4 regions of the Colwellia sp. MB02u-14 genome follow, and region 2 is predicted to be linked to each of the others. Evidence: predicted binding sites of a transcription regulator. Region 2 holds the regulator's gene; each other region holds the start of a gene.
The links. The regulator sigma-54, encoded in region 2, starts transcription at its own class of promoters, with help from an activator protein. The targets are predictions, from matches to a motif close to GTTGGCACGNNNNTNGNNT.
Positions count from the first base shown of each region.

Region 1 (7,833 bases), on a different contig from region 2:
AGGTCGCTATGCATCAGTCATTAAATCAATGCGGAATGCAGAAAGAAGAATGCAGCCTATTCTTAATGCACTTAAAGACAATATGCTTTATTTAAAACATAATCTGAATGCTCGAGCTATTGGTGAATTAAAAACCGAATATAAATTAATTAAGCAAGATGTTGAGCGATTGATTAATGATATGAATAGTTCAATTAACAAATCGCAAACATTCATAAAATCACTTAAGGCGACTTAATTAAATTAAGCCGCTGAATTAACGGTACCTTCATCACTAAATGATGTCAGATGGTAACTTAGCGAGTTAAGTTACCATCAATATTATTTTTTGTTACTGTTCTTTCCCTAGGCAAGGTCAATTAAAGCGTTTTGACATTCGCTCTAGAGTGGTTCAAAACTGAATGAGACAATATATCATCTTGCTCTTGGTTTTGATTGATGGAAGCAAGTAAACTAGAGAGCTCTTTTATTTGAGTGGGTCCAGCAATACCTTGTTCAAAAAGTTCACTCAAGTGTTGTAACATTTTTAGTTGCTCTGCAGACATCTTAGAATTCCTTTTCTCGTGTTAATAAGTAAAAATAAACAGTGCTTTTAGTTATGAAGCAGTGGCATGTTGATATTGACTGGGTGCTTTCATTGGTAGTCCTATTTCTCTGCCATCGTCGATGTATTCTTGATAAAGAATATTTAACTCTCTGCGCTCTATAAGGCTAGCGCTATCAGAAACTACTTTTTCAAATAAATCATTTAACTGTATTAATTTTTTTTGCTCCATCATAAGTTTTCTCCCTGCACTCATATTTTAGAAATTAGATTTATAAAATAAGCGTAACAGTAAAACAGATATTCACCAGTAAAATATAATGGATGACGTTGGCTATATAACTTTCAACCACTTACCTCTAAAATTATTTTTAATTTAAAAACAATAAGTTAGTGAACAAAAACAAACTTCACCTGCAGTTACTTATGCTATTTCCTATGTAAGCTTAAGACATCTCTTACAGCATATGACGTTTAAGCTTACTAAAATTTACTGACAAAAAAACCAGCCGAAGCTGGTTTTTATCAACCGTCTACATAAGAGGTTTATTTAGGACGAGTATCACGCTTACGTTCATTCTCTTTTAAAAGCTTTTTACGAATACGAATGCTTAATGGTGTTACTTCTACTAGCTCATCGTTATCAATAAATTCAAGTGCTTGCTCAAGTGACATAACGATAGGTGGTGTTAACGTTTGTGCTTCATCAGTACCTGATGAACGAACGTTAGTTAACTGCTTACCTTTAAGAGCGTTTACGGTTAAATCATTGTCACGACTATGAATACCAATAACTTGACCTTCATAAATATCAACTCCGTGTCCGATCAACATACGACCACGTGATTGCAAGTTGAATATTGCATTCGTTAATGCTTTACCCGTTGCATTACCGATCATTACACCATTTTTACGCTGGCCAATATCGCCACCCTTATGAGGTCCGTATTCAAAAAATGTATGATAGATTAAGCCAGAACCTGACGTTAATGTCATAAATTCAGTTTGGAAACCGATCAAACCACGACTTGGCATGATGAAGTCCATACGAATACGACCCGTTCCATCAGGTGCCATATCTGTTAATTCAGCTTTACGAACACCCATTCTTTCCATAATAGGTCCTTGATGTTGTTCTTCAACATCAATGGTTACGTTTTCGTAAGGTTCTTGTATTTGGCCGTCAATTTCACGAATAATAACTTCAGGGCGTGATACCGCTAACTCAAAGCCTTCACGACGCATGTTTTCAATTAAAATGCCTAAGTGAAGCTCACCACGACCTGAAACTTTAAATTTATCAGCATCAGGAAGTTGCTCAACACGTAAAGCAACGTTGTGAATTAATTCTTTGTCTAAACGGTCTTTGATGTTACGTGAAGTAACAAACTTACCTTCTTTACCACAAAATGGTGAAGTGTTTACTTGGAAAGTCATATTGATAGTAGGTTCATCAACAGATAACGCTGGTAAGCCTTCAACTTCTGTAGGGCAACAAACTGTATCTGATATTTTTAACTCGCCTAGACCCGTAATGGCAATAATATCGCCAGCAAAACCTTCAGCAATATCAAGACGCTCTAAACCTAAGTAACCAAATACTTTACCAACTTTAGCGTTATGAACCTTGCCAGTTGCTAATTTAATTGTCACTTGTTGGTTTGGTTTAACAGAACCACGAGTAATACGACCAACACCGATTACGCCTAAGTAAGAACTGTAATCAAGTTGAGAGATTTGCATTTGAAATGGACCATCTGGATCCGCTTCTGGCTGTGGCACTTCTTTAAGAATAGTATCAAATAAAGGAGTCATGTCAGTGCCGGTTACGCCCTCTTCGAGCGAAGCCCAACCATTTATTGCTGAAGCGTAAACAACTTTAAAGTCAAGCTGTTCATCAGTAGCGCCAAGGTTGTCAAACAATTCAAAAACTTGGTCCATAACCCAATCAGGGCGAGAGCCAGGCTTATCAACTTTATTGATAACAAGAATTGGCTTTAAACCTTGAGCAAACGCTTTTTTCGTTACGAAACGCGTTTGTGGCATAGGGCCTTCTTGTGCATCAACAATAAGTAACACCGAATCTACCATTGACATAACACGCTCAACTTCACCACCAAAATCAGCATGGCCAGGAGTATCTACGATGTTTACACGGTAACCGTTCCAGTTAATAGCCGTATTTTTAGCTAAGATTGTGATACCACGTTCTTTTTCGATATCATTCGAATCCATCGTACGCTCTTCAAGACCGCCGCGGGCATCAAGGGTACCTGATTGTTCTAATAATTTATCAACCAAAGTTGTTTTACCATGATCAACGTGGGCTATGATGGCAACATTACGTAATTTATCTAACACGGGTTTTACTCACTTCTTGCAAGACTTTTTCATCAAAAGAATATAGGGCTATAATTGGGCGCGAATTATACAGTAATGAATTCAACAAAGACAGCAACAAATATTTCAATGCTTATTAAAATCTCCATACACTAATTGTTACGCCCTGTTATACTCTTAAGCACCAAAAGCCAGCAAACGCACCACCTTGAAGCAATGGATGCACGCTAATGGTGCATGGCGTTATAGTTAGATAGCTTAACACCTTATATACAATGACTTTTTCTGTTGGCATGAATTTCGCTTTATGCCAATCATGCAATGTGCAAACGTATTTTATTTTAAAGACACTGGAGACTTTACATGTCACAAGCCGTATTAGATTTAATCAAAGACAACGACGTTAAATTTGTTGACCTACGTTTTACTGATTCAAAAGGTAAAGAGCAACACGTTTCAATTCCTCACCACCAAGTAAATGAAGATTTCTTCGAAGACGGCAAAATGTTTGATGGTTCATCTATTGAAGGTTGGAAGGGTATTAATGAATCTGACATGGTGATGATGCCTGACGCTGAGTCAGCAATTCTAGACCCTTTTACAGATGCAGTAACATTAAATATTCGTTGTGACATATTAGAGCCAAGCACAATGCAAGGTTACAGCCGTGACCCTCGTTCAGTCGCTAAACGCGCTGAAGAGTATTTACGTAGTACAGGTATTGCTGATACGGTATTAATTGGACCTGAGCCAGAGTTCTTCTTATTTGATGATGTGCGTTTTAGTACTGATATGAGTGGTTCTTTTTATAAAATTGATGATAAAGAAGCGGCTTGGAATTCAGGTACTGAATACGAAGAAGGCAATATGGGTCACCGTCCAGGCGTTAAAGGTGGTTACTTTCCAACATCCCCAGTAGATTCCTCACAAGATATACGTTCAGCCATGTGTTTAGTTATGGAAGAAATGGGCTTAGTTGTCGAAGCACATCACCATGAAGTAGCAACGGCTGGTCAAAACGAAATTGCATGTCGTTTCAATACGTTAGTAAAAAAAGCTGATGAAGTTCAAATTTATAAATATGTAGTACATAACGTTGCACATGCTTATGGTAAAACAGCGACTTTTATGCCAAAGCCTTTAGTAGGTGATAACGGTTCAGGTATGCACGTTCATCAATCTCTCGCGAAAGATGGTGTAAACTTATTCGCAGGCGATAAATACGGTGGTTTATCTGAGATGGCACTTTATTATATTGGCGGCATTATCAAGCATGCTAAAGCATTGAATGCTTTTACTAACCCAGCAACTAACTCTTACAAACGTTTAGTGCCACATTTTGAAGCGCCAGTAATGCTTGCATATTCAGCACGTAACCGTTCTGCATCGATTCGTATTCCAATTGTTCCATCACCAAAAGCAATGCGTATTGAAGCTCGCTTCCCTGATCCAGCAGCAAACCCTTATTTAGCTTTCACTGCATTACTAATGGCTGGCCTTGATGGTATTAAAAACAAAATTCATCCTGGTGATGCGATGGATAAAGATTTATACGACTTACCTGCAGAAGAGGCAGCAGCTATCCCACAAGTAGCAACATCGCTTGAAGATGCATTACAAAGTTTAGAAGCCGATTATGAGTTCTTAACGGCGGGTGGTGTTATGGATAAAGACATGATTGATGCCTACATTGCGATTAAACGTGGTGAATCACAACGTGTAAACATGACAACTCATCCATTAGAGTTTGAATTGTATTACAGTGTGTAACCTACATTAAGTGATTAAATAATAAAAAAGCTCACTTCGGTGAGCTTTTTTGTGGCAAAAGGGCCATTATTTATATAAGTTTAAGAGAGACATTTTTAAATTGAGCTAACTTTTTGCGCTATTCATTGTTGCTATTAATCTTAATCATCACATTACTCAGTAGTCATGTCTTTGCAGCGTCAACAAAAATTTATGTTTGGAGAAGTGATGATGGTGTTTTAGTTTTTTCTGATAGCCCTATACCTGGCGCTGAAGAAGTTGAAATTAGCGAACCTAATATAGGCTCTTCTGTTGATACCTCAATGCTTGATTTAACGCCAAAAGTTATAAAAAATGACTATCAAGTTGAAATAGAGCAACCTAAACAAAAGGCAACTATTAGGGACAACACTGGCTCAGTATATATAGCGGGAAGTATTAAACCTATATTTAAACAAGGCTTAAATATTCAATTATATTTGGACGACAGTCCTTATGGCCCTCCCCAGTCCCACTCTATGTTTGTACTGCGAAATATCGACCGTGGTGAACATATCATAAAAATGCAATTACTTAATGAAAAAGGCAAGGTAATTGCATTATCTAAATCTATAACGTTTTATATGCATAGAGCATCAGTAAATAACGCTAATTGATTAGTATTTAGTGCAACTTGCACCAAATATAATTACATTGATATTTTTCGCACTAAATGAGTGCAAAAGGTTTGTATGTCCAGTATCAGCACTAAAGATCAACAATTAAAACTTCATTATCAACAAAAACTGCCAAACCAGATGGTAACGGCACTCGTTGTGCTGGACAGTAAGTTGGCGATCCAATATGCTAATCCTGCAGCTGAAGCCCTCTTAATTAAGAGTTTCAACAAGCTATACAACTTACCAATTACCACGGTCTTCTATAATACCCCCATTAAAAAAGAGCGTTTAGAACAGCTTCTCACTTCTGGACAAGAATTTAGTGATAGTGATGTCACTATTGAATTTTTTGATCACAGCCGTATTACCGTAGAAATTACAGCTTCCTCTGTTGAATTTAGCAAACAGCCTCATATCATTTTAGAATTCAAACAAATTGACCAACAAAAAAAAATGAGCATAGAAGCCTTTCAGCACCAGCAGTGGGAGTCTTCTAGAGATTTGATACGAGGACTTGCTCATGAAATTAAGAATCCACTGGGTGGTCTTCGCGGTGCAGCTCAATTATTAAGTAAAGAACTGACGAAAGAACAACAAGAATATACTGAGATAATTATTGAACAAGCTGACCGCTTAACTAATTTAGTGGATAAGCTCTTAGGACCCAATCAATTACCTCAGATGGCAGAGCAAAATATTCATATTGTTTTGGAAAAAGTTTATAAGTTAATTAATTTTAATAACCCTAGAAATATTAAAATTATTCGGGATTACGACCCTTCAATTCCTGAGATAAGTTTTGACCAAGATAAATTACAGCAGGCTGTTTTAAATATTGTTAATAACGCCGTTCAAATTATTGATGAACATTGCAACATAACATTAAAAACAAGAGCCGCAAGTAATAAAACCATCAATGGCCGTCGCATAAAACTATGTGTTCAAATTAGTATTATTGATAATGGTCCCGGAATTCCAAAAAAAATTCAAGACACTTTGTTTTACCCTATGGTTTCTGCACGAGATAATGGTACCGGATTAGGTTTATCTATTTCACAAACATTAGTGCAGCAACATAAGGGAAAGCTTTCCTGTTATAGCCGACCTGGTCATACCGAGTTCCTAATTTTACTACCTTTACAAGAAGAGAATTATAATGAATGTTGAGCAAGTTTGGATAGTAGACGATGACAGCTCTATTCGCTGGGTATTAGAAAAAGCTTTATCCGGAGCAAGTATTTCAGTCGCTTCTTTTGAAAAACCAGAAGATTTACTTGTTGCACTTGAACATCAGCAACCTGAAGTTATTATTTCTGATATAAGAATGCCTAATATCGACGGTATGACGCTACTAAGTCGTATTAGTGAACAATTCCCTAATCTCCCAGTAATAATAATGACTGCTCATTCAGATCTAGACAGTGCTGTAAATGCGTATCAAGGGGGAGCTTTTGAATATCTACCAAAACCATTCGATACCGACGAAGCCATTTCACTTACAAGACGAGCGTTAACATATGCTCGAGAGCAAACAGCTAAACGTAAGCACTCGATAGCCGTACCTGATCCAGTGGGCATAATTGGGGCAGCACCCGCTATGCAAGAGGTATTTCGAGCCATTGGACGATTATCACGTTCGAGTATAAGCGTACTAATTAATGGCGAGTCAGGCACAGGGAAAGAATTAGTTGCTCATGCTCTTCATATTCACAGTCCGCGTTCAGATGCTCCATTTATTCCTTTAAATATGGCTGCAATACCAAAAGACTTAATCGAATCTGAATTATTTGGTCATGAAAAAGGCGCATTTACTGGCGCAAATGCGGTGCGTCAAGGTCGTTTTGAACAAGCACATAAAGGCACATTATTTTTAGATGAAATAGGCGATATGCCATTAGATATCCAAACCCGCTTATTACGTGTTTTAGCTGATGGCCAATTTTATCGGGTCGGTGGTCACTCACCGATTCAAGTTGATGTAAGAATAATTGCAGCAACGCACCAAAACCTGGAAGTTCAAGTGAGTAACGGAGATTTCCGCGAAGATTTGTTTCACCGTTTAAATGTTATAAGAATACAATTACCTAGTTTGCGTGAACGAAAAGAAGATATTGAACAGCTGATTAATCATTTTCTACACTTAGCCGCAAAAGAATTAGAAGTCGAACAAAAGACATTACAAAAATCAACCCTTAACTATTTACAGCAATGCCCGTGGCCTGGAAATGTTCGGCAACTTGAGAATATTTGTCGTTATTTGACAGTCATGGCGAGTGGTAAAGAAATTTTATTAGATGACCTTCCTAGCGAGCTCACAGAAAAAAAAGCACTATCTAACAACGCCAGCGAGGTTTCATCTTGGCCGGTTGCTTTACAAAAATGGGTTGACGAAGAATTAGTAAAGGGTAACAGTAATATTATAGAGTGTGCGTTACCAGAATTTGAGAGAATATTGTTGGAGCGAGCACTCCATTTTACTCAAGGAAGGAAGCAAGAAGCTGCTAAAAAGTTAGGATGGGGGAGAAACACGTTAACAAGGAA
Region 1 is NZ_JACGUX010000066.1:4,974-12,806, reverse strand. It holds gene H4J52_RS07255 (DUF2959 domain-containing protein) at 1-238, shown strand, start outside; gene H4J52_RS07250 (hypothetical protein) at 360-545, opposite strand; gene H4J52_RS07245 (hypothetical protein) at 597-779, opposite strand; gene typA (translational GTPase TypA) at 1,091-2,905, opposite strand; gene glnA (glutamate--ammonia ligase) at 3,248-4,654, shown strand; gene H4J52_RS07230 (DUF4124 domain-containing protein) at 4,768-5,289, shown strand; gene glnL (nitrogen regulation protein NR(II)) at 5,365-6,459, shown strand; gene glnG (nitrogen regulation protein NR(I)) at 6,449-7,833, shown strand, end outside.
Region 1: a site for sigma-54 is predicted at 3,172-3,190, ahead of glnA (glutamate--ammonia ligase). Genes of this name have one in related genera too.

Region 2 (7,833 bases):
AGTAAGCCCGAATCAATACTTTGGTTAGCAGTTGGTATGATTCTCTTACCAATGAGTGCAATTTATTTAGTAGAGTCTTCTGTTTTTATAGCACAAGCTTTTGGTATTAGTGATCTTGTCATAGGCTTAACCGTTGTTGCCATTGGTACGAGCTTACCAGAACTTGCTGCAAGCATTATGAGTATCATTAAAAAAGAAGATGATTTAGCGTTAGGGAGTATTATTGGCTCTAATATTTTTAATATTTTAGCGGTACTCTCCCTTGCTGGTCTTATTGCACCAGGCGAAGTAGACTCAGATGCTGCAACACGCGATGCGCCGTATATGTTAGGTGTTACCGTCTTACTATTTATTTTGTGTTTCACTCGCCGAGCTGGCAGTTTTCGTATAACCCGCATGAAAGGCTTATTATTGATTGGCGCTTTTGTTGCTTATCAAATCTTACTTTTTAGCCAAATATAACAAAAAACGCGCTATAAATAATGATTAATATAAAATAGAAATGGGCTAATAATGAACAATTTTAAACAACTGGCGTTAGACGTTATTCATATAGAACAACAGGCTATTGCAGAGTTAACCCAGTACGTTGATCAAAAGTTTGAAGAAGCTTGTCAGTTAATGTTCAACTGTAAAGGTAGAGTGATCATTGTTGGTATGGGGAAGTCAGGCCATATCGGTGGAAAGATTGCTGCGACCTTAGCTAGCACCGGCACGCCTTCATTTTTTGTACACCCTGGCGAAGCAAGTCACGGTGACTTAGGCATGATCACTGGCGATGATGTCGTACTGACTATTTCTTACTCTGGTGAAACTGGTGAAGTTTTAGCCATAGTGCCGGTGATAAAACGCATTGGCGCTAAACTTATTTCGATGACGGGCAACCCTGCATCAACTCTAGCAAAACTTGGCGATATTCATTTATGTGTCGCCGTTTCACAAGAAGCCTGTCCACTTGGCTTAGCGCCGACATCAAGCACTACAGCAACCTTAGTGATGGGTGATGCTCTCGCTGTCGCCCTGTTAAATGCTCGTGGCTTTACCGCCGATGACTTTGCACTTTCTCACCCTGGTGGTAGCCTAGGAAAACGCCTATTACTGCGATTAGGTGACATTATGCACAGTGGTGAACGTTTACCTACAGTAAATGCTCAAGCCAAAATTAAAGACGCCTTAGTGGAAATGTCATTAAAAGGTTTAGGGATGACTGCAGTTATTGACAAAACAGGTTGCTTACAAGGGTTATTCACCGATGGCGATTTACGCCGCATCCTTGATGAACGTCTTGATATTCATCAAGACACGATTGAGTCTGTGATGACAAAAAATCCGACGGTTGCTCATCAAGACATGCTTGCTGCTGAAGGTTTGAAGATTATGGAAGACAAAAAAATTAATGGCTTAATCATTGTTGATAGCAATAACATGCCAATTGGCGCAATGAATATGCACGATTTACTTAAATCAGGTCTTATCTAATATGCACACATACTATGGCGAAATTACTGACCCTGCATTTAATGCGATGAAAAAAATCAAGCTGCTGATTTGTGATATCGATGGTGTTTTTTCTGATGGTCGTATTTATTTAGGTAACCATGGTGAAGAATTAAAAGCTTTTCATACTAAAGATGGTTATGGCGTAAAAGCATTAGGCGCTAGCGGTGTCGATGTTGCTGTGATCACGGGTCGAACGTCAAATATTGTTGCGACACGTATGTCCGCCTTGAATGTTAAATACATAGTACAAGGTGAGGAAAACAAATTACCCGCTTTGAAAAAGATGGTCCAGCAATTAAATTTAGCGCTCGATGAAATTGCCTATATTGGTGATGATATGCCTGATTATGAGTGTATCGACTATGTCGGCTTTGGTATTTCCGTACAAGATGCTCATCCAAGCATTTTATCAATAGCGAATTACACAACCTTTAATCGTGGCGGTTTTGGCGCTGTTAGAGAAATTTGCGACTTAATCATGCTTAGCCAAAATACTTTAGAAAATGCTAGTGGCGCGAGTATATGATATGAATCGACTGTATAGTTTAACGTTAGTATTTTTTATTTTGGCGGGCGCTATTTATGGGATTATTGAATGGAGAAATGCCTCAATACCACAGTTACAAGCGATTGACAAAACACTCACGCCTGACTTTATTGCTGAAAATTTACACAGTAATGTCTACAAGAATGAAGGAAGTTTAGCTTATGTTGTTGATGCACAGCGTATGGAACATTATCCTGAGTTAAACATTACCAATTTTGAGTTTCCTCAATACACCCTTCATCCAAAAAATAATGCGCCCACATGGAAGGTATCTGCCAATGAAGGCATATTATATAACAACAACCGAGTGAAGTTAGAAAAGCATGTGCGCTTGGTAGCAACCGATCAAAATAGCTTATTACAAGAAGTTCAAGGAAAATACTTTGAACTTGATTTAAAAACTAACATCATAAGTTCAGAACAAGAAATTAAAATTATTGGTAAAGGATTTACCATCGATGGTAAGGGTTTAATTGTCGACTTAAACACCAACCAAATGACACTAACTAAACATGTGAAATCCATTTATGAAATTGTTAAAAAATAGCCTACTGTGCTTAATATTATCAGGCGCCTTGCTTTCATCAGCTTTCGCTGAAAAATTTGATATATCACAAAAAATTGAAATTGATGCATCAAGACAAGCAGCAGATCTTAAAAATAAAATTTTCAGCTATATCGACAACGTAGTTATCACCCAAGGTTCATTAATTATTCGTGCCGACTTGGTTCAAGTGCTAACGCAATCAGGTAGCGAAGAAAAAACCTATATTGCGAAAGGGAAACCAGCAACATTTGAACAAACGTTAACCGATGGTACTCTGCTTAATTTGCAAGCAGATGAAATACGATACGAGCCTGGAAACAATTTAGTGATCATTTCAGGAAATGCATTATTACAACAAGAAGACAGTGAAGTCAGTGGTAGTAAAATCACTTACAATATTGATACTCAGTATGTAAATGCTGAGAGTAAAACTAATGAACGAACGAAGACAATTTTTCAGCCTAAAGAAAAAGTACAAGCGAAAAAAAATGACACTAATACTCTGGAAAAAGGTAACTTATGAGTACGAGCACGCTAATGGCGAAAGGTCTTGCTAAGGCTTATAAAGGCAGAAAAGTTGTTAAGAATGTCAGTATGCAAGTCTCAGCAGGACAAATAGTGGGTTTACTCGGCCCTAATGGCGCAGGAAAAACCACCTCTTTCTATATGATTGTTGGTTTGGTTGAAAGTGATAGTGGCGATATTATTCTCAATGATGAAAACCTCACGTTAGCACCTATGCATGAACGCGCAAGAAAAGGGATAGGGTACTTGCCACAAGAAGCCTCTATCTTTCGAAAACTGAGTGTTTACGATAATATTATGGCCATTTTGCAAACACGAAAAGAATTATCTAATGCAGAACGTGAAGAAAAGCTAGAACATTTAGTTGAAGAATTTAACATAGGTCATATTAAAGATAATTTAGGCATGAGCTTATCAGGTGGTGAACGTCGCCGAGTAGAGATTGCTCGAGCTTTAGCCGCAGAGCCCAAATTTATTTTATTAGATGAACCTTTTGCGGGTGTTGACCCAATTTCAGTAGGTGATATCAAAAAAATTATTCTACACTTAAAAGAACGTGGTATTGGTGTTTTGATCACCGACCATAATGTAAGAGAAACCCTTGATGTGTGTGAACATGCTTATATTGTTAGTCATGGTGAACTTATTGCAGAAGGTAATGCAGATCAAATTCTTGCAAATCAACATGTAAGAGATGTATACCTTGGTGAACAATTCACGCTATAGTAGCTAATAAGTTAATAATATTTTCGTATATCGACAATATTCAATTAAAAATAATAGGAAGTTAATGACCTAAATGCGCCCTACTCTACAACTCCGCATAGGACAACAATTAACCATGACGCCTCAATTGCAGCAAGCAATCAAATTGCTGCAATTGTCAACGTTAGAGCTTCAGCAAGAAATTCAAGAGGCCTTAGAAAATAATCCATTACTAGAAATGGATGAATCGTCAAACAATGCTGAAGATAAAAGTACTGACAATCTTGAAGAAGCTCACACAGCTGGTGCAGGTGATATTAAAGAGAAAGCCGTTTCTGATGGCAGCGAAGACTCTACACCCACCATCGATGAGATCACCACCACTGAAGCAATGGATAAAAATGATATCCCTGAAGAATTAAACATGGATACGACCTGGGATGACAACTACACCGCAGGTGCAGCGAGTTCTAATTCGGGACCCGCTTCAGAAGATTATACTTACCAAGGCGAAACTCAAGATTCTATTCAAGACCACTTACGCTGGCAAATGGAATTAAGCCCTTTCACCGAAACCGACCGTGCTATAGCTACCGCAATCATAGATGCCGTTGACGATGCTGGCTATTTGACCGTTTCCAGTGAAGACATTCTAGACAGTGTTGCCATTGAAGGTGTTGAACTTGATGAAATAGAGGTGGTACTAAAACGTATTAACCTCTTTGACCCTGTTGGCGTTGCTGCACGTTCTATTTCAGAATGTTTAATTATTCAACTTAACCAATTTGACCCCGCAACGCCGTGGTTAGCAGAAAGTAAGTTGGTGTTACGTGACCATATTAATCTGCTGGGTAGCCGAGATTATCGTACGTTAATGCGTAAAACTCGACTAAAAGAAGAGCAACTTCGCGAAGTCGTCCGCCTGATTCAATCACTTGATCCTAGACCTGGCGACAGTGTTATCAAAAGTGATGATCAATACGTTATTCCTGATGTTTCTGTTGAAAAGAAAAATGGGCGTTGGGTTGTTGAACTAAATCCTGATACAGCACCAAAGCTGTCTGTCAATCAGCAATATGCTTCGATGTCTCGTTCGATGAAGTCAACGGCAGACACACAGTTTATTCGCTCAAATTTACAAGAAGCTAAATGGTTTATTAAAAGTTTAGAAAGTCGTAACGATACCTTATTGAAAGTGTCAAACTGTATTGTTCAACGACAAATTGGTTTTTTCGAACATGGTAATGAAGCCATGCGTCCTATGGTTCTAAATGATATTGCCGAAGCTGTCGATATGCATGAATCAACCATTTCTCGGGTAACAACACAAAAGTATATGCATACGCCACGAGGAATTTTTGAACTGAAATTTTTCTTTTCAAGTCATGTAGGGACAGAAAGTGGTGGCGAATGTTCATCAACCGCTATTCGTGCATTAATCAAAAAATTTGTCGCGGCTGAAATACCCGCAAAGCCATTAAGTGATAGTAAAATGGCTGACTTATTAGCCACTCAAGGAATAAATGTTGCTCGGCGTACTATTGCAAAATATCGCGAGTCACTTTCTATTCCCCCTTCTAACCAACGAAAAAGTTTACTTTAACGAAAAGATGAGGAATTAAGCTTATGCAAATTAATCTTTCTGGTCACCATGTTGAAATTACCGAAGCTTTACGAGAAAATGTCAATATAAAAATGGCAAAGTTGACCCGACATTTTGACCATATCAATAATGTTCATGTTGTTCTCACCGTTGAGAAATCAAACCAAATTGCAGAAGCGACGATTCATCTTAGTGGCACTGATTTACATGCTAAAGCTGAAAATCCAGATATGTACGCCTCTATTGACAGTCTTGTTGATAAACTTGATCGGCAAATATTAAAGTACAAAGGCAAAACGAATCAGCATTAATGCTGTTTTTTATCTTTTCTCTAATCAAAGAATGTAAGTAGTGTAATGAAGTTGCAAGATATCCTAACCCTTGACTGCACACTCTGTGCCGTTAAGGGGACTAGCAAAAAAAAACTCCTTGAAATAATTAGCGCCACTGCGGCAAAAAAAATTGAGAACCTTGATACACATCAGCTATTTGAAAGTTTAATGGCGCGTGAAAAAGTGGGTTCTACCGGCATCGGTAACGGTATAGCTATCCCTCATGGGCGTTTGTCAAATACCTCACAAGTCATTGCCGTTTTACTGACCAGTGAACAAGCGGTGGAATTTGACTCTATAGATAATCGCGGGGTAGATATTATTATTGCGCTGTTTGTGCCCGAAGAGAACTGCCAACAACATTTAGAAACGCTACAAAGTATTGCACAAGTATTTAGTACCAAACAAATCGCAAAACAAGTAAGAAAGTGTCAAAATTCGCAAGAGCTTTTTAATTTAATAAAGCAAGCTGCACGTTAATAAATACAATAAAAAGTCAGGAAAATTCAAATGAAACTCATGATAGTCAGTGGTCGTTCAGGGTCAGGTAAAAGTGTTGCATTGCGTGTGCTCGAAGATTTAGGCTACTACTGCGTAGATAATATTCCTGTTAACTTGTTGCCTGCGTTAGCCCATACCGTCATCAATGACTATGATAAAGTAGCCGTTAGTTTAGATGTCCGTAATTTGCCCAATGACCCTAATGATGTCTCAGAAATATTAGATTATCTACCTAAAACAGTAAAGCTCGATATACTTTATTTAGACGCCGATGATTCTGATCTTATTCGCCGTTTTAGTGAAACGCGTCGTTTACATCCGTTAATAAAACAAAATATTCCACTCGACCAAGCGATTTCTTTAGAGAAAAAACTGCTTGAACCTATTTCTACACGTGCGGGATTGTATATAAATACCAGCCAGTTATCACCTCATCAATTATCTGACTTAGTGCGCGAGCGAATTTTGGGTAAAACGTCTGCCTCAATGGTTGTGGTATTTGAATCTTTTGGCTTTAAGCATGGTGTACCTCAAGATGCAGACTATGTATTTGATGCCCGCTTTCTTCCTAACCCTTTTTGGGAAAAAGACTTAAAAGGTTTTACTGGCTTAGACCAACCTGTTCAAGACTTCCTTGCGAGCCAGCCGATAGTCACTAAATTTATCTGGCAAATTAACAGTTTTATGATGACGTGGTTGCCCCACTTAGAAAGGAATAACCGTAGCTATATTACTATCGCTATTGGTTGTACTGGCGGAAAACACCGTTCGGTTTATATTGCAGAAATATTAGCGAACAATCTACGTAAAGAGCGTGAAGATGTTCAATCTCATCATCGCGATATTAAAATACAAAGTACCTAAGAATAGTTATCGCATGCCAAAATTTAATAAATTATTAACCATTAGCAATAAGTTGGGTTTACATGCGCGTGCTGCCACTAAACTCGCCCAGTTAAGTCAAAAGCTTAATGCTAATGTAACGGTTTGCTTAGACGGTAAAGAAGCTGATGCCAATAGTATTATGGGCTTAATGTTACTGGCGGGGGGGTATGGAAAAACTGTTGAAATAATCACCCAAGGAGAAGATGCCCAGCAAGCCCTCTTTGATGTTTGTCAGTTATTTTCTGATAAGTTTGATGAAGATGAATAATAAAAATACTGAATAAAAAATAAAGTTAAGTTATCATTCATTACAACATCTTAGCCAACACATCCTAACTAAGATGAAAAATATAATTTTCGTATTACTGCGGCACAGGAAAATTTTATGCCGGAAATTTCAGAGCAACAACAAAACCACCAACGCCTGCAACAAGTCAATAAAGCACTTGGTAGCGGCATGTTTGTGCATGTTCGAAAATTACTACAGAACATGCCAGCTTATGATATTGCTTTAATATTAGAGTCATCTCACCCTAAAAGTCGTGCCGTTTTATGGCAACTCATTGACGTAGACAACCACGGTGAAGTCCTTGAAGAACTCAACGAAGAAGTTCGTAAAGGTATTTTAAAAACCATTCGCCCTGAAAAATTAGCAGAAGTTGCTGAAGGGATGGATGTCGATGATTTA
Region 2 is NZ_JACGUX010000079.1:438,981-446,813, forward strand. It holds gene H4J52_RS12325 (calcium/sodium antiporter) at 1-462, shown strand, start outside; gene H4J52_RS12330 (KpsF/GutQ family sugar-phosphate isomerase) at 514-1,479, shown strand; gene kdsC (3-deoxy-manno-octulosonate-8-phosphatase KdsC) at 1,481-2,026, shown strand; gene lptC (LPS export ABC transporter periplasmic protein LptC) at 2,028-2,594, shown strand; gene lptA (lipopolysaccharide transport periplasmic protein LptA) at 2,575-3,117, shown strand; gene lptB (LPS export ABC transporter ATP-binding protein) at 3,114-3,845, shown strand; gene H4J52_RS12355 (RNA polymerase factor sigma-54) at 3,919-5,427, shown strand; gene hpf (ribosome hibernation promoting factor) at 5,451-5,738, shown strand; gene ptsN (PTS IIA-like nitrogen regulatory protein PtsN) at 5,784-6,239, shown strand; gene rapZ (RNase adapter RapZ) at 6,270-7,124, shown strand; gene H4J52_RS12375 (HPr family phosphocarrier protein) at 7,138-7,413, shown strand; gene mgtE (magnesium transporter) at 7,531-7,833, shown strand, end outside.

Region 3 (7,833 bases), on a different contig from region 2:
CGTAAAAAAATTACTCAAGGACCTGCCTTACCTGGAAAATTAACGGATTGTGGTAGTCAAGATATTACCCGAACTGAATTGTTTTTAGTGGAAGGGGACTCTGCTGGAGGTAGTGCTAAACAAGCGAGAGATCGTGAGTTTCAGGCGATCATGCCGCTTAGAGGTAAAATTTTAAACACGTGGGAAGTCGACTCGGGACAAATACTGGCCTCACAAGAGGTACATGATATTTCTGTGGCATTGGGCATTGACCCTGACAGTGATGATTTGTCAGAATTACGCTACGGAAAAATTTGTATCCTTGCCGATGCCGACTCTGATGGATTACACATTGCTACCTTATTGTGTGCCCTGTTTATGCAGCATTTTTTGCCGCTGGTACAAAAAGGACATGTTTATGTGGCGATGCCACCACTTTATCGTATCGATGTAGGTAAAGAAGTTTTTTATGCGTTAGATGAAGCTGAAAAAGACGGTGTTTTAGACCGAATAGAAGCGGAAAAAAAACGGGGTAAAGTGAATGTGCAACGCTTTAAAGGATTGGGTGAGATGAACCCTTTGCAACTTCGTGAAACGACCATGGACCCTAATACCAGACGGTTAGTACAATTAACCGTTGATGAGCATTCTGAAACCATGGAGCTTATGGATATGTTACTTTCAAAAAAACGTAGCCCAGATAGAAAAACATGGTTACAAAGTAAAGGCGATATGATTGAAATTTAACTGTTCGTTTTGAAAAATAAAAGCATGAGTTAACTCATGCTTTTTTTTGCCTCACTTTTCCTCCTTCGATATTTATTTTTATTGTGTATTTGCAAATATTCTTTATATAAAATAACATATGTTTTTTCGTATGTGTTTTTTAAACATATATAATGCCTGTTAATTTATATTTTATAGACGTTTCTAAATAAACGTTCTGATAAATACTTTGCCAATTTATGAATAATTCTACAGCTGTTCAATTCTTTAAAAACTTAGCAGACGATACACGGCTAAAAATAATTTTACTTATACAGATGGAAAGAGAGCTGTGTGTCTGTGAACTAACGGTAGCTTTGGGTCTATCTCAACCCAAAATATCCCGTCATATTGCTCAACTTAAATTACATAAACTGCTGTCTGAACGAAAAGTAGGGCGCTGGGTTTTTTATCGTCTCGTTGATGTTATTCCGCAATGGCAAAAAGAAGTGATCGAATTATCAAATGTTAATAATCAAGAATACATAGCGCAATGTGTCGTTAACCTTATGGGTATGGGCAATCGGCCTACCAGGCAGGAAAAATGTTGCGAATAATAGTAATAAACATTAATAAACATTAATAAATAGGAATAAGTCATGACAATCAAAGTAGGTATTAATGGTTTTGGTCGAATAGGGCGTTTAGTTTTACGTGCAGCATGGCAGTGGCCTGAAGTAGAGTTTATTCAGATTAATGATCCCGCTGGCGATGCTAAAACATTAGCGCATTTACTCAATTTTGATTCGATTCATGGTCGCTGGACGCTCGATGCACAGGTCAAAGATAATCAAATAATTGTTTGTGATGATGTTGGCGAGCATAAAATCAATATGAGCCAAAATTCGACCATCGGTGAAACTGACTGGTCGCAGTGTGACGTTGTTGTTGAAGCCTCTGGGGTAATTAAAACCACTAAACTATTAACCGCTTATTTAGAACAAGGCGTTAAGCGTGTCATGGTAACAGCGCCGGTAAAAGAAGCGGGTATTTTAAATATTGTTATGGGTGTTAACCATCACCTTTATGATAAAGAACTGCATAAAATAGTTACCGCAGCTTCTTGTACAACTAATTGCTTAGCGCCGGTGGTTAAAGTGTTGCAAGACAGTGTCGGTATAAAACACGGCAGTATGACAACGATTCATGATATTACAAATACGCAAACTATCCTTGATGCGCCTCATAAAGATTTACGCAGAGCGAGAGCTTGTGGGCAAAGTTTAATCCCAACAACTACTGGGTCAGCAACAGCCATTACGCATATTTTTCCTGAGCTTAAAGGGAAGTTAAATGGCCATGCGGTGCGAGTTCCATTAGCTAATGCCTCGATTACTGATTGTGTCTTTGAGCTCAACCGTGCTGTAACGGTTGATGAAATTAATCAATTCATGGCCACTGCCGCGCATGGCGAATTAAAAGGTATTCTTGGCTATGAAGAGCGGCCACTGGTTTCTGTTGATTACAAAACTGATCCACGTTCATGTATTGTTGACGCGCTATCAACTATGGTCGTTAACGACACACAACTTAAAATGTATTTATGGTACGACAATGAATGGGGCTATGCGAATCGAGCTGCAGAGCTAATGCTTCTCGTTGGGCTTTCTGATATTAATCAGTAGTCATATAGAGTTCACCATTATTGGCTTTTTTAGTCGGCTAAAAATTATAATAGCTTGCTGCTATTTTTGAACGATTTGTATGATGAGTCATACAAAAAGCAGGCGTGCTGGTTGCAGAGCACAATACTGATACTTTTATGTTAAAAAAATTAACCGCACTGCCAAGTGCGGTAAAACAATATTTATTGATTACCGCTAACTATTGGTTTTTCACCTTAACTGATGGCGCTTTACGTATGCTGGTGTTATTGCATTTTCACCATTTAGGTTATGCCCCACTTGCCATCGCGATGTTATTTTTATTCTATGAAATCTTTGGGGTGGTAACTAACCTCGTCGGTGGATGGTTAGGCGCACGTATTGGCTTAAATAAAACCATGAATATTGGGTTGTTTACCCAAGTAATTGCCTTATTAATGCTTACGGTGCCTGAACAGTATTTAACCGTGGTCTGGGTAATGCTGGCGCAGGCATTGTCAGGTATTGCTAAAGATCTTAATAAAATGAGTGCTAAAAGCAGTATTAAAACGCTGGTTTCTTCAAGTAATGAGAATGAATATCAAAATGGACTCTTCCGCTGGGTTGCCTATCTTACCGGTTCAAAAAATGCCTTAAAGGGCATTGGTTTTTTTCTTGGGGCATTGTTGTTAAGCACGGTCGGTTTCTCTGGAGCGATGTTGATTATGGCAAGCGTTTTAGCGATAGTTTTTGTCTTAAGTCTTATTGTGTTGCAAGGTGATTTAGGCAAAGCTAAAGACAAAGTTAAATTTAAGCAGATATTTTCGAATCATGCTTCGCTGAATTATTTAGCCGGAGCGCGCTTATTTTTATTTGCTGCCCGAGATGTTTGGTTTGTTGTAGCACTGCCAATATATTTGGTAAGCCATTTAGGTTGGCAACACACCGATGTGGGTATATTTATGGCGCTATGGGTTATTGCTTACGGTATTGTTCAAGGGTTAACACCTAAGGTCTTTATTAAAAATAACCAACATCATATTAATGGCTATTTACTCTTCTGCTGGGGAGGAATTTTATCAGGTGTTACTTTATTATTAGCACTGTTGATGTTCTATGCTCCAACGCTCAATATTAACGCTGAAATTATTATCATCGTTGGCTTATTTGTTTTTGGTGTGGTTTTTGCCGTGAATTCAGCGCTACATAGTTATGTAATAATTGCTATGGCAAAAGAAGACGGTGTTTCAATGGATGTTGGGTTTTATTATATGGCTAATGCGCTTGGCCGGTTATTAGGTACCGTAATGTCAGGTGTTATCTACCAATTTACAGACCTAATAACGTGTTTAATCATTTCTGCATTATTTGCAGTACTTTCAGCGCTACTTATTAAAAGAATTTCTCTTACACATTCATAGCGCTAATAACATTAGTAACGCACCGCTAAATCATTTAACTGTATATTACCCAGTAATTGCTCATCAGTGGTCACAGCTTGCGCACTTTGCTGAGATACTTGCGTTACTTTAACGTTATAAGGGCTAACATTAAAACCGGCATAGGTTTTCCCTGCATCGGTAATAATATTATTTAAGTGTAATAAAGAAAATTCATCACCAATTTTTACGCCATGTCGTTTACCTAAATTAATTGTTAATGAATTACCTGAAACTTGTACTATCTTGCCACGAGTAGGCTGGCACATCATATTTTCGTCTATGTCGATGATCATATCAGATAATACTTTTTCGATAGACATACCATACTGGCTTTGCCAAAAAACTTCACTGTGAACATCAACTTGTTGACGTTTGCCGAATTCCCATGGGGCGGAGCTGCGGTATTTTTTATTGAAAACAGATTCGCCATTACTACCGTTGTAAATATATAGGCTGACACTAAACTGTCGGTTAAAAAAATCTTCTTGCCAAAATTGCCAGCCGTTAGTGGTTGCTTGTTCAAAGCTAATATCATTAATTTCAGAATACATCACATATTGAGTGTCACTAATATTCGCTAACGACATGGTTAAGTTTTTTATGGCTTCAATTTGCAAGCTATTGTTTAAGCGTGAAAATTGCGCTTTTTCTTTTAACAATAATTTTGTATCTAGGTAAATGCCTTGATTATTAATTTTATACGCAAGTTTTTCCATCAACTTACTATCAATAGGATAAATTTTGCCAATGCTTGCCTGTTCTCTATGCATTAAGTTACTGCGTGTGATTAATAATGATTTACGGTAATCTGAAGAAAAACACTGCTTGCTCTGTGGAAATATATCAGCGCGAATGGTCACAGTGACTAAATTTCCTTCATAGGTTTCATCGACAAGTTCAAAGGAGTTAACCGTACCACTTGCGCGAATATTAATTTCATTTTGTGTCAATAATCCGTTAACCGTTTTTTGAACACTTGAAACAGAAGCACCAGCAACCAACAGCGCTTTTTTTAACGCATTCTCCATGGCTAATGTTTTTGCTCGTTCACTGTTTCCCTGCATTATTACTGACTTGCCTTGTGCTTCATACCATTGAGCAATAGCTGAATTAGTCATGAAAAATAAAAGAAGAGCTAATATAAATAAGCGCATAAGATGTCCGTCAGTAAAAATGGGTTTATTATTAATAGGTGAATATGCAGTTTCTATGCCCACTTATTTTATACAGTAATAGTTACATACATTGGCGCGATTTGTGCTTTATATTTGCCATATACTCTTTAATGTCGATTATCGATATTACTATTAGACTTATTATTCGCTTAATGGCGATTAAGGGGAGCTCAATGAAAAAGTGGCTTATTCCATTATTTATTCCATTATTTATTCCAACGTTGATGTCATGTTCATCAATGAATATGATGAATGAAGAGGATGACTTTTATAAATCAAAGCAAGAAGTACGAGGTGAAATTGACAGCTTTAATTTACCTCGACATGCAATAGCTGATGTTGTTAAAGGTCTTACTTATCAGATGCTTGAAAGTAGCTCTTTTGTTAATCCTAAAACACCTATTGCGGTTGCTTCTTTTGTTGAGTTAGCAGATCTTGAGTCAACCAATTGGCTAGGTAACCAAATATCAGAAAACTTTGTTCATGAATTACAACGTCATGGTTTAGTGGTTATTGATTTTAAAACCACAGGACATATTCGTGTAACTCCCCAAGGTGATTATGTGTTTAGTCGTGACTGGAAAGAATTACCCGAACGCCAGATTATTGACTACGTAGTGACGGGTACCATGATGGAACAAGAAAATGGTGTGATGATTAACGCCCGTATGATTGGTATGCAATCACGTGTCGTTGTTGCAACCGCGCAATCATTTATTCCAAGTTGGGTCATCGGCGAACAAATTAATCAAGATGAAAGTGTGCGCATAAAAGACGGATTAATCATTCGAAACAGCGTTATGTTGGCTGAAGATGAACGGTCAATTGAAATTGTTAATTAATTAATTTGTTTAAATAAATTTAGGGCTAACGTTTGGTATTTATGATGAAAAAAATAATTCTTAATTTATTGTTTTTTATGGGGGTCGGTTTTTTACTCGCGAGCTGTTCTAGTGTGTATGATAAACATGTACAGTGGCAAAGTGTGAAGCCTGAAACCTTCCCTGTCTTACGGGCTATTGGACAAGCACCGATCAGTTTGCAAAATTCAGAACATGAGACACAGCGGATGCTGATGGCTATTAATGCGTCAAAACTTGCCGCTTATGCGGAACTTGCTGAACAAGTCTACGGACAAAAAATAAATGGTGAAATGACCATGTCACAATTATTACTAGGAAAGCACGAGGTGTCGGCATCAGTTTATGGCATTATTCGCGCAGCTAAAGTGATAAAAAGCTACCCGGTAGGCGACAGTTACACCACAGAGCTAAGTTTAGATTTTGAAGATGTTTACAATATATATGTCGCTTCTGCACCCAAGCGTGAAATTAAAGACGTGACTTATTATTAAGAGGCAAAGCACAGCCTAAAAAGCATAGTGTAAATTCATATAATAATAGGCGCCGTTGAAACCGAAAGGAGCAGAGCGGCGCGAATATTTAAAAACCCCCGTACTTTCAACAATTATATCGCCCTGTTCATTTTCAATTGTGCCACCTCGAGAGTTTCCTATGCTATTTACATCAGGCATGACATTGAATAAATTATGACTGCCTAAAGTAACAGAAAGCTTTTTTGACACTTGATAATTAATCGAAACGTCAGTCAAAAGTTCTTCACTATACGTTTGTTTACCTCCATCTGTTATCGTGTATTTACCATAATGGTTGAGTAATAAATTTACTGTCCAATATAGGTTTTTATAACGAGTGTTTAAGCTTACTTTACTGCGAGGTTGCCATTCTTCAATAATAGAAATATCTTGCTCTGAAAAAATCTTTTCAACCGCAATTGTGTGTAACGTACTGTGGCTAGGTGTAAATAATTTTGTTACCTCTGTATTTGTAAAGTTTGCAGCCAGAGTGAAATTAATATTCCCTGCTAAAGCTTGAGTCTGCCAAGAGGCGACAATATCAGTACCTTGAGTTTTTGTACCCGCCCCATTCAAGAAGAATTGCCCTTTGGTGACACCTTCTTCGATAAAAGCTTGATCAAGTAAATGAGATATTCCCATGCCTAATTTACTGCTAATAACGATACGGTCGTCAATATTTATTTGATAAAAATCAACACTTAAATCAATATTATCAGTAGGGCTGTAAATCAAACCTATACTGAGGTTGTCAGACTCTTCTTCTTTAAGTGTAGGGACACCAAGGCGAGTTGTTAAGGTGCTATCATTTCTAAATGTTTCCACTTCCTCACTTAACAGTGAACCACTTTCGTCAACAATAAACTGTGTGCTAATGTTATTAAAGTACATTTGTTGCATCGAAGGTGCACGAAAACCAGTGCTATAAGCACCACGTAAAATAATGTTGTCGTTTACCTGCCAATGAGCCGCAATTTTAGAGTTACTACTGTTACCAAAGACATCATAATCATCATAGCGGACAGCCGCGCTAAGTTGTAAAAAATCATTGATTTGCGTAACAGATTCAGCAAAAAGTGAAACAACATTCCGGCTTTCATTAACGCCAAGTTCAGGTGAAACACCGGGAAAGCCTTGAATACCCCCCGCCGCATCATGCTCAAACAACGGCTGATGGTTTTTTGTATCATAATCCTCAAAACTGTATGCTTCTCCGGGTATTATTTCGTATTTGTCTTGGCGAAACTCAGCGCCTAATACCAGAGAATAATTTTCATAATCTTTTTTAAATAATAAATTAACGGTCTCTAGTGATAATGACAAACCGTAGGCAAAGGCAGAACAAGGAAGTTGTGTACGAAGCTCATCTGTTGTTAAATCACTGGTATATAATAGATAGTTAGCATAAGAGGCATTCAGTGAATCACTCGTGGTGTAGTCTATTTGATTTTTCCCATAGGTATATGAAATATCAATAGTAGCGTCATTATCAAAAGAAACTTTATAGCCGAGGC
Region 3 is NZ_JACGUX010000087.1:363,672-371,504, reverse strand. It holds gene parE (DNA topoisomerase IV subunit B) at 1-726, shown strand, start outside; gene H4J52_RS18020 (metalloregulator ArsR/SmtB family transcription factor) at 945-1,301, shown strand; gene H4J52_RS18015 (ArsJ-associated glyceraldehyde-3-phosphate dehydrogenase) at 1,344-2,369, shown strand; gene arsJ (organoarsenical effux MFS transporter ArsJ) at 2,507-3,748, shown strand; gene H4J52_RS18005 (flagella assembly protein FlgT) at 3,760-4,923, opposite strand; gene H4J52_RS18000 (FlgO family outer membrane protein) at 5,118-5,786, shown strand; gene H4J52_RS17995 (LPP20 family lipoprotein) at 5,831-6,298, shown strand; gene H4J52_RS17990 (TonB-dependent siderophore receptor) at 6,314-7,833, opposite strand, start outside.
Region 3: a site for sigma-54 is predicted at 5,014-5,032, ahead of H4J52_RS18000 (FlgO family outer membrane protein). Genes of this name have one in related genera too.

Region 4 (7,833 bases), on a different contig from region 2:
AAATCCATTGGTTTTCAAGCGCTAAAGATAGTATTTTAGCGTAAATTAAAAGTATCTGTCATAAAATTGTAAAAACCAGTGTACACGTGTACACTGAGCAGACCAGTTTATGGGCAAATTTCTGTATGATATGCCTGATTTTTCAATTTTTAAATGGTTATTCAAATGAAACGTGTAGTGATCACCGGATTAGGCATTGTATCGAGTATCGGTAACAATGCGGAAGAAGTTTTATCATCTCTTAAAGCAGGCCGTTCAGGTATTAGTCAGTCGGAAAGCTTTGCAGAAGCAGGTTTAAAAAGCCATGTTTGGGGCAAACCAACGATTGAGCCTAAAGATCATATTGATCGTAAAGCATTTCGTTTTATGGGTGACGCCGCAGGTTATGCCTACATCGCGATGGAACAAGCCATTACTGATGCAAAATTAACAGACGATCAAGTCTCAAATTTTCGTACTGGCATTGTTGCTGGCTCAGGTGGCGCTTCATCAGAAAATATCGTTATTTCTACTGACACACTACGTAGCCGTGGTATTCGTCGTGTCGGTCCTTATGCTGTTCCCAAAACGATGGGCAGTACCGTTTCAGCCTGTTTAGCTACGCCATTTAAAATTAAAGGTGTTAACTATTCAATCAGTTCAGCTTGTGCAACAAGCGCGCATTGTATTGGCCATGCAATGGAACTTATTCAACTGGGCAAACAAGACATTGTTTTTGCTGGCGGTGGTGAAGAAGTTCATTGGTCTTTAGCGATGATGTTTGATGGAATGGGCGCATTATCTGCGGGTCGTAACGACACACCTGAATTAGCTTCACGCACTTACGATAGCGATCGTGATGGTTTTGTTATTTCTGGTGGCGGCGGTATGGTAGTTGTTGAAGAGCTTGAACATGCATTGGCACGTGGCGCACATATTTATGCTGAAATTGTCGGTTACGGCGCAACTTCAGATGGTTATGACATGGTAGCTCCAAGTGGCGAAGGCGCTGTGCGTTGTATGCAACAAGCCATGCAAGGTGTTGAAGGTAAAGTTGACTACTTAAACACACACGGTACTTCTACACCAGTTGGTGATGTTAAAGAGCTTGGTGCCATTCAAGAATTGTTTGGCAAAGATTCTCCAGCGATCAGTGCAACTAAAGCAATGACAGGCCATGCACTTGGCGCTGCAGGTGTTCACGAAACTATTTATTCATTATTAATGATGGAAAACAGCTTTGTTGCGCCGTCTATCAATATTGATAATTTAGATGAAAAAGCACAAGGCTTAGATATTGTTACAGAAAAACGTGACGTAGACCTTAACTTGGTTATGTCTAACAGTTTTGGTTTTGGTGGCACTAACGCGACTTTAGTTATGCAAAAATACAAATAACGATTAATATTTTTTTATTTAAAAAGCCACTTTATAGTGGCTTTTTTGCATTTAAGCTACAATAGCTTTCATCTGTTCAATAATTACCTTAAGCCTCTAAACCATGAATATTTTTTACGATGAAAATATGCCCTTTGCCCAAGCGTTTTTTGGCGACTTAGGTCAATTACACGCATTTGTTGGTCGTGAGTTAACCGCCCAACAAACGAAAAGTGCTGATGTTTTATTAGTACGGTCGATAACTAAAGTTAATCAAGCGTTATTGGCCAGTAATTCAACTTGTCAGTTTGTCGGTACGGCAACGATTGGTGTTGACCATATTGATCAAAACTATTTAAGTGAACGAGGCATTACGTTTACTTCTGCTCCTGGCTGTAATGCAATTTCAGTTGCTGAATATGTGATCAGTGCTTTGGTTGTCTTAGCAGAACGTTACTTAATTGACTTGTTATCGTTAACCATAGGAATTGTTGGTGGTGGTAATACTGGTACTCGGTTAAGCGAAAAGTTATCAGCGTTAGGTATTAAGGCTTTAATTTGCGATCCTATACTTGAAGCTCAACAGAAAAAAAACAGTAAAGACAAGCATCATTATTCATCACTCGAAGACGTACTTTCTTGTGATGTAGTTTCATTGCATGTGCCTATTGTGGAGAATGGCGACCATCCAACTTTCCACCTACTCAACGAAAATCGATTAAAGCAACTCAATGATCACCAAATTCTAATTAACGCTTGTCGTGGTGAGGTTATCGATAATAAAGCGTTACTGGCGCTAAAAAAGCAGGGGCATGGGGTAAAGCTTGTTTTAGATGTATGGGAAAATGAACCCAATATATTACACGAGCTTATTGCCTATACTGAAATCTCCTCTGCACATATTGCTGGTTATAGCTTAGAAGGAAAAGCACGTGGTACGGAAATACTCTATCAGGCATTATGTAAGCAGCTTGAAATACCGGTAGATAAGCAGTTAAGTGATTTTTTACCACGAGCGTCAATAACCGAAGTTGAAATTAATCAACCGTTCGAGCAAATACTACTAAACCAGCTAGTAAAAATGGTTTACGATGTACGCCGTGATGATGGAATTTTCAGACAAACAGTTTTAAGTCATGGCTTTGACCATATCAGAAAAACTTATCCAGCTCGTAGGGAGTTTTCTTCGGTTAAAGTAACCATGTCGAATCAAGCCAAGAGTGATGTGCCACATCATCTTGGTTTTCTTAAGCAGTAGCGCATTAGTGCACTGTTTTTCAAAGTAAAGAGAGAGTGATATGGCACAAAAATTTGATGTCTGCGTTTTAGGCGCAACAGGCTTGGTGGGTAAAACCATCATAGAGTTATTAGAAGAACGTGATTTTCCAATTAATAAATTATATCCGCTGGCTAGTGCACGTTCAGCCGGTGAATTTATTGATTTTAATGGGGAGAGTATTGAAGTACTCGACGCTGACCATTTTGATTTTAGCCAAGCACAAATTGGTTTCTTCTCAGCAGGTGGTTCAGTATCTGCTAAATTTGCACCTATTGCTGGTGAAGCAGGTTGTATTGTTATTGATAATACCTCAGAGTTTAGATACGACGCAGATATCCCTCTGATCGTCCCTGAAGTTAACCCAAGTGCATTAGCTGATTATCGCAACCGTAATATCATCGCTAACCCTAATTGTTCAACGATTCAAATGATGGTGGCGTTAAAGCCTATTTATGATGCTGTGGGTATTAATCGTATTAACGTCTCCACTTACCAATCAGTTTCTGGTGGCGGTAAAGCAGCAATAGACGAACTAGCAAAACAAACTGCAGATTTATTAAGCGGAAAGCCTGTTGAAACAAAACATTTTCCTCGTCAAATCGCTTTTAATGTTATCCCTCAAATTGATGTGTTCATGGATAATGGCTACACCAAAGAAGAAATGAAAATGGTATGGGAAACTAAAAAAATTCTTGGTGACGAAAATGTACTTGTTAACCCAACTGCCGTTCGCGTCCCCGTATTCTTTGGTCATGGTGAATCGTTACATATTGAAACAGGAACACCTATTTCAGCTGAAGAAGTTAAAGATTTATTAGAGCAAGCTCAAGGACTTGTTGTTTGTCGTAATGACGAAGACTTTCCAACCCAGATAGGCGATGCAAGCGGAAAAGATGCAACCTATGTTGGTCGTATTCGTGAAGATATTAGTCACAGTAGCGGTATAAATATGTGGGTTGTTGCTGACAATGTACGTAAAGGTGCAGCAACTAACAGTGTACAAATTGCAGAGTTATTGGTTAAAGACTACCTTTCATAAATTACCCCAAGTGAGTTAGTTCAGGTTAAATGCTCGTTAACCTTAAGATTTATTAAAGAAAAATCAAAACTCGTCGTTATAGTTAACGACGAGTTTTTTTGTTTCGTTATGACTAAAACTCTTGGTATTTACTTGCTATCATATAGGTCGTAAGAGTAAGGTTGGAATAGAATTTGCTTTACTTTCTCTAGGCTTAAAGTGCCAAACTATTGGCAATAAATAAAAATAATTAGGAAACTTGATGCATCGATTATTACGCCTGTGCCTATGGCAGGTAATATTTATAAGCATGACTACATTTAGTGTTTCTCTATTCGCCTTTGAAGAAGGCGGTATTCGTATTAGGGGACCTAAAGCTACGGATATGTTTCCGTATGATCAATATGGACCTATTACGTCAAAAGATACCCTATGGAATATTGCTTTAAAAGTTCGTCCAGACCCAGCGTTATCTGTTTATCAAGTGATGCAGGCGCTATATCAAAAAAATCCTCAAGCATTTAAAGAAAATAATTTAAATCATCTTAATAACGGACAATATTTAAAATTACCGTCTATTGATGAAATGCGTGCAATAAATCCCGTGCAGGCAAAAAGTAAATCAACGACTGATGATAAAACATGGCAAAAGAAAGTCGCTAAAACAGTGAAGAAAAAAGTTGTTCCTCCCGCTGAACTCGCCATTAAAAAGAAAGATTTAGACGCAACAAAAAAAGAAATTAATGCACAACTTGAAGAAATAGATACAAAGCAAACGGTTCGCTTAGAAACTATTCAAAATGATGTTTTAGATTCCATTGATGGCTTGCAAGCGATACTCAAAGAAAATGAAAATCTTAATTCTCGTTTAAGTAATTTCAATGAACAGCTCGATGTCATGCAAAATGAAGTAGCAAAAGGCAAAGAAATAAAGCTTCAGCTTAATGATGTTATAGCGCTTCAACAAAAACTACTAGAAAAGGCAGAAGCGAGAGAGCAAGAACTATTATTAGAAAAACAAAAAATTGAACTTGAAAATGAAGGGATAACGTCACAACTTTGGTTCAAGATACTTATGTCAACCTTGCCAGCATTGAGTGCCATAATGTTTGGTGCTTGGTTAATACGTCGTAAGAAAAGTGGTGAAGTAGAAAACGTTGCTAAGCCTAAAAAGTCAAAAGCAGCTGAACAAGAAAAGCCTGAAAATAAAGAAGAAACACTTGGGACTTTAGACAGTGAACTCTCCCTTGATGATGAATTATCGCTCGATGATGAGTTATCTTTAGACGATGAACTGTCAATGGACCTAGATGAAGATGATCTTAATTTGGATGATTCATTATTTTCTGACGATGACGATGGCTTAGGCTCCCTAGATGATGAGTTACTTGATGATGTTATTCATTTAGATGAAGATTTAGATGACTTAGATGACTTAGATGGACTTGATGATTTAGATGATTTGGAAGATATATCACTTGATGGTGAAGAGCTAGAAGGTGGAGAGTTAGATCAAAGTGATTTAGACTCTTTACTTTCAGGTCTTGGTGACGAGGATGAAGAAGATACAAGCAAGGAAGAGGCGGCAGGAGAAGTATTAGAAGGAGGCGAATTAGGTCAAGATTTACTTAATGATTTATTAAATGAAGCTACAGATGAAAAGGCACCTGCTGAACTCACTGACCCTAACGATATCGATGCGTTGATGGAATCGGTAGTGGAAGCGCCTGCTGAACTCACTGACCCTGACGATATCGATGCGTTGATGGACTCGGTAGTGGAAGCGCCTGCTGAACTCACTGACCCTGACGATATCGATGCGTTGATGGATTCGGTAGTGGAAGCGCCTGCTGAACTCACTGACCCTGACGATATCGATGCGTTGATGGATTCGGTAGTGGAAGCGCCTGCTGAACTCACTGACCCTGACGATATTGATGCGTTGATGGACTCGGTAGTGGAAGCGCCTGCTGAACTCACTGACCCTGACGATATCGATGCGTTGATGGACTCTATAGCTCCAACAGTACCAACCCCAGAAGTGGTTGACGACGGTCCTGCAGAGCTGACCGACCCGGATGATATTGATGCCTTGATGGATTCAATGGCAGCAGCACCTACCGCAGAAGTGGTTGACGACGGTCCTGCAGAGCTGACCGACCCAGATGATATTGATGCCTTGATGGATTCAATGGCAGCAGCTCCAGCAGCTGATCCTATACCTGAAGTGGTTGATGACGGTCTGACAGAGCTGACTGACCCAGATGATATTGATGCCTTGATGGATTCAATAGCAGCAGCTCCAGCAGCTGATCCTATACCTGAAGTGGTTAATGACGGTCCGACAGAACTAACAGACCCAGATGATATTGATGCCTTGATGGATTCAATAGCAGCAGCTGAACCTGCTGATCATATACCTGAAGTGGTTAATGACAGTCCGACAGAGCTAACAGACCCAGATGATATTGATGCCTTGATGGACTCAATGGTTAAAGAAAGTGCCGTTGCAGAACTCAACGAGAAGCCTGAAAATTTTGAAATTTCAGATCCTGACGACATTGATGCGTTATTAGACTCAATGGCCGACCCTAGAGAGGTGTCAAAACCTATTACGGCCGATGATATTGTTGATCCGCTTGATGATTTAGCTGCAGATAAGATTAATGAAAATATAGACTTAACTGAATCTGATGACATTGACAGTTTGCTTGGCGATATACAGAGCAATGAAGGGCAGCCTTCCAACGAATCGCCTATGCATGCAGACGCTGATATAACAGCAGATGAAATTGATACAACGGAAGGTGAAAATAAAGCGCTTATTGAAAACTTTACAAATGATTATGTCGCACCGTTCTTATCCGTAGATTTTAGTGCGTTGCTTAATGAAAATATTGAAAAGTCAATTGATGACGCTGATGTCAGCACGAGCGAAAACAAAAACTTGTCTGATGAACTTGACATAGATGCACTGTTGGCTGAAGTTGCAGACAGCGATAACTCGCTTACAAATGAGTTAGATATTGGAGATGATATACTTACTGATGGACCAGCGAATGATCAAGGGGCTGAATCATCAACTGATTATACCGATAGTGACGTATTAGCGGATTTATTGGCTGATGAAAAAACTACACAAAGCAGTGCTGTTAGTTATAATAGTGAGAGTGACGCGATTGAAGACCTTGATAATGTCGACTTTGATGAACTACTCGCCAATATAGAAGAAGGTCAGCCCCCCTCGTCAAGTGGTTTAGATTTATCTGATAATTTTACGACTGATGATATCGACCTAGATACGGTTGACTTAGCAGCAGAGCAATCAGATGATGAAATCAACATAGTCATTGATGAAGAGGATTTTAGTCTCGACTTAGATGATGCTTTAGAGATTGGAGATGATCTAGATAGTGATAATAATTTAAATATTGATTTTAATAGCGATGAAGACGATTTTGTTTCTGTAGACTCTTTATTATCCGATAGTCTAGGCTCAACAAATGCTGATGAACCTTACAATAAAACTGATTTTAATGTCGGATTAAGTCAGTTTCCTGAATTTTCTGGCGATAACTCTGCCGAAGACGAAGACGATAACGGTATCGCTGCAAAATTGGATTTAGCCAAAGTTTATATTGAAATTGGCGACAATGAAAATGCTGAAGTGATACTTCAAGATGTTGTTGAAAAAGGCGACGCACAGCAACAATTTGATGCTCAGCAATTACTTGATAATATCAGTTTATAAATAACACGCTTGAACCTTTTATTTAAAGCCACTTTTGTGGCTTTTTTTATATCGCCACGCCCAATGATGAGAGAGGTTAAAGCGCGGCTTCAATCGATTCAGAATGATTTGATACGGCGTTCAATAAATCAAATACAGAGCAACGATGTTTACTTCATTCTCTTTAAATAATCGTGTTTAATGGCAATTAAAATCCTAAACGTTGATAGCTAGAGGCTATTATGTAAAACCTCATTGGCATAAACCTTAAAATATTGGATAATGTGCGCATTATAATTGGGAGTTATTGATGCGTTACGCTTTAGGTATTGAATACGATGGAAGTCGTTATCACGGTTGGCAACGACAAAAAAATGCGGTCAGTGTTCAACAAAATGTAGAAAAAGCCTTATCAAAAATTGCTGATGAAAACATTGAAGTTATTTGTGC
Region 4 is NZ_JACGUX010000006.1:159,752-167,584, forward strand. It holds gene fabB (beta-ketoacyl-ACP synthase I) at 166-1,377, shown strand; gene H4J52_RS02140 (4-phosphoerythronate dehydrogenase) at 1,481-2,614, shown strand; gene H4J52_RS02145 (aspartate-semialdehyde dehydrogenase) at 2,655-3,674, shown strand; gene H4J52_RS02150 (FimV/HubP family polar landmark protein) at 3,964-7,404, shown strand; gene truA (tRNA pseudouridine(38-40) synthase TruA) at 7,694-7,833, shown strand, end outside.
Region 4: a site for sigma-54 is predicted at 3,835-3,853, ahead of H4J52_RS02150 (FimV/HubP family polar landmark protein). Genes of this name have one in related genera too.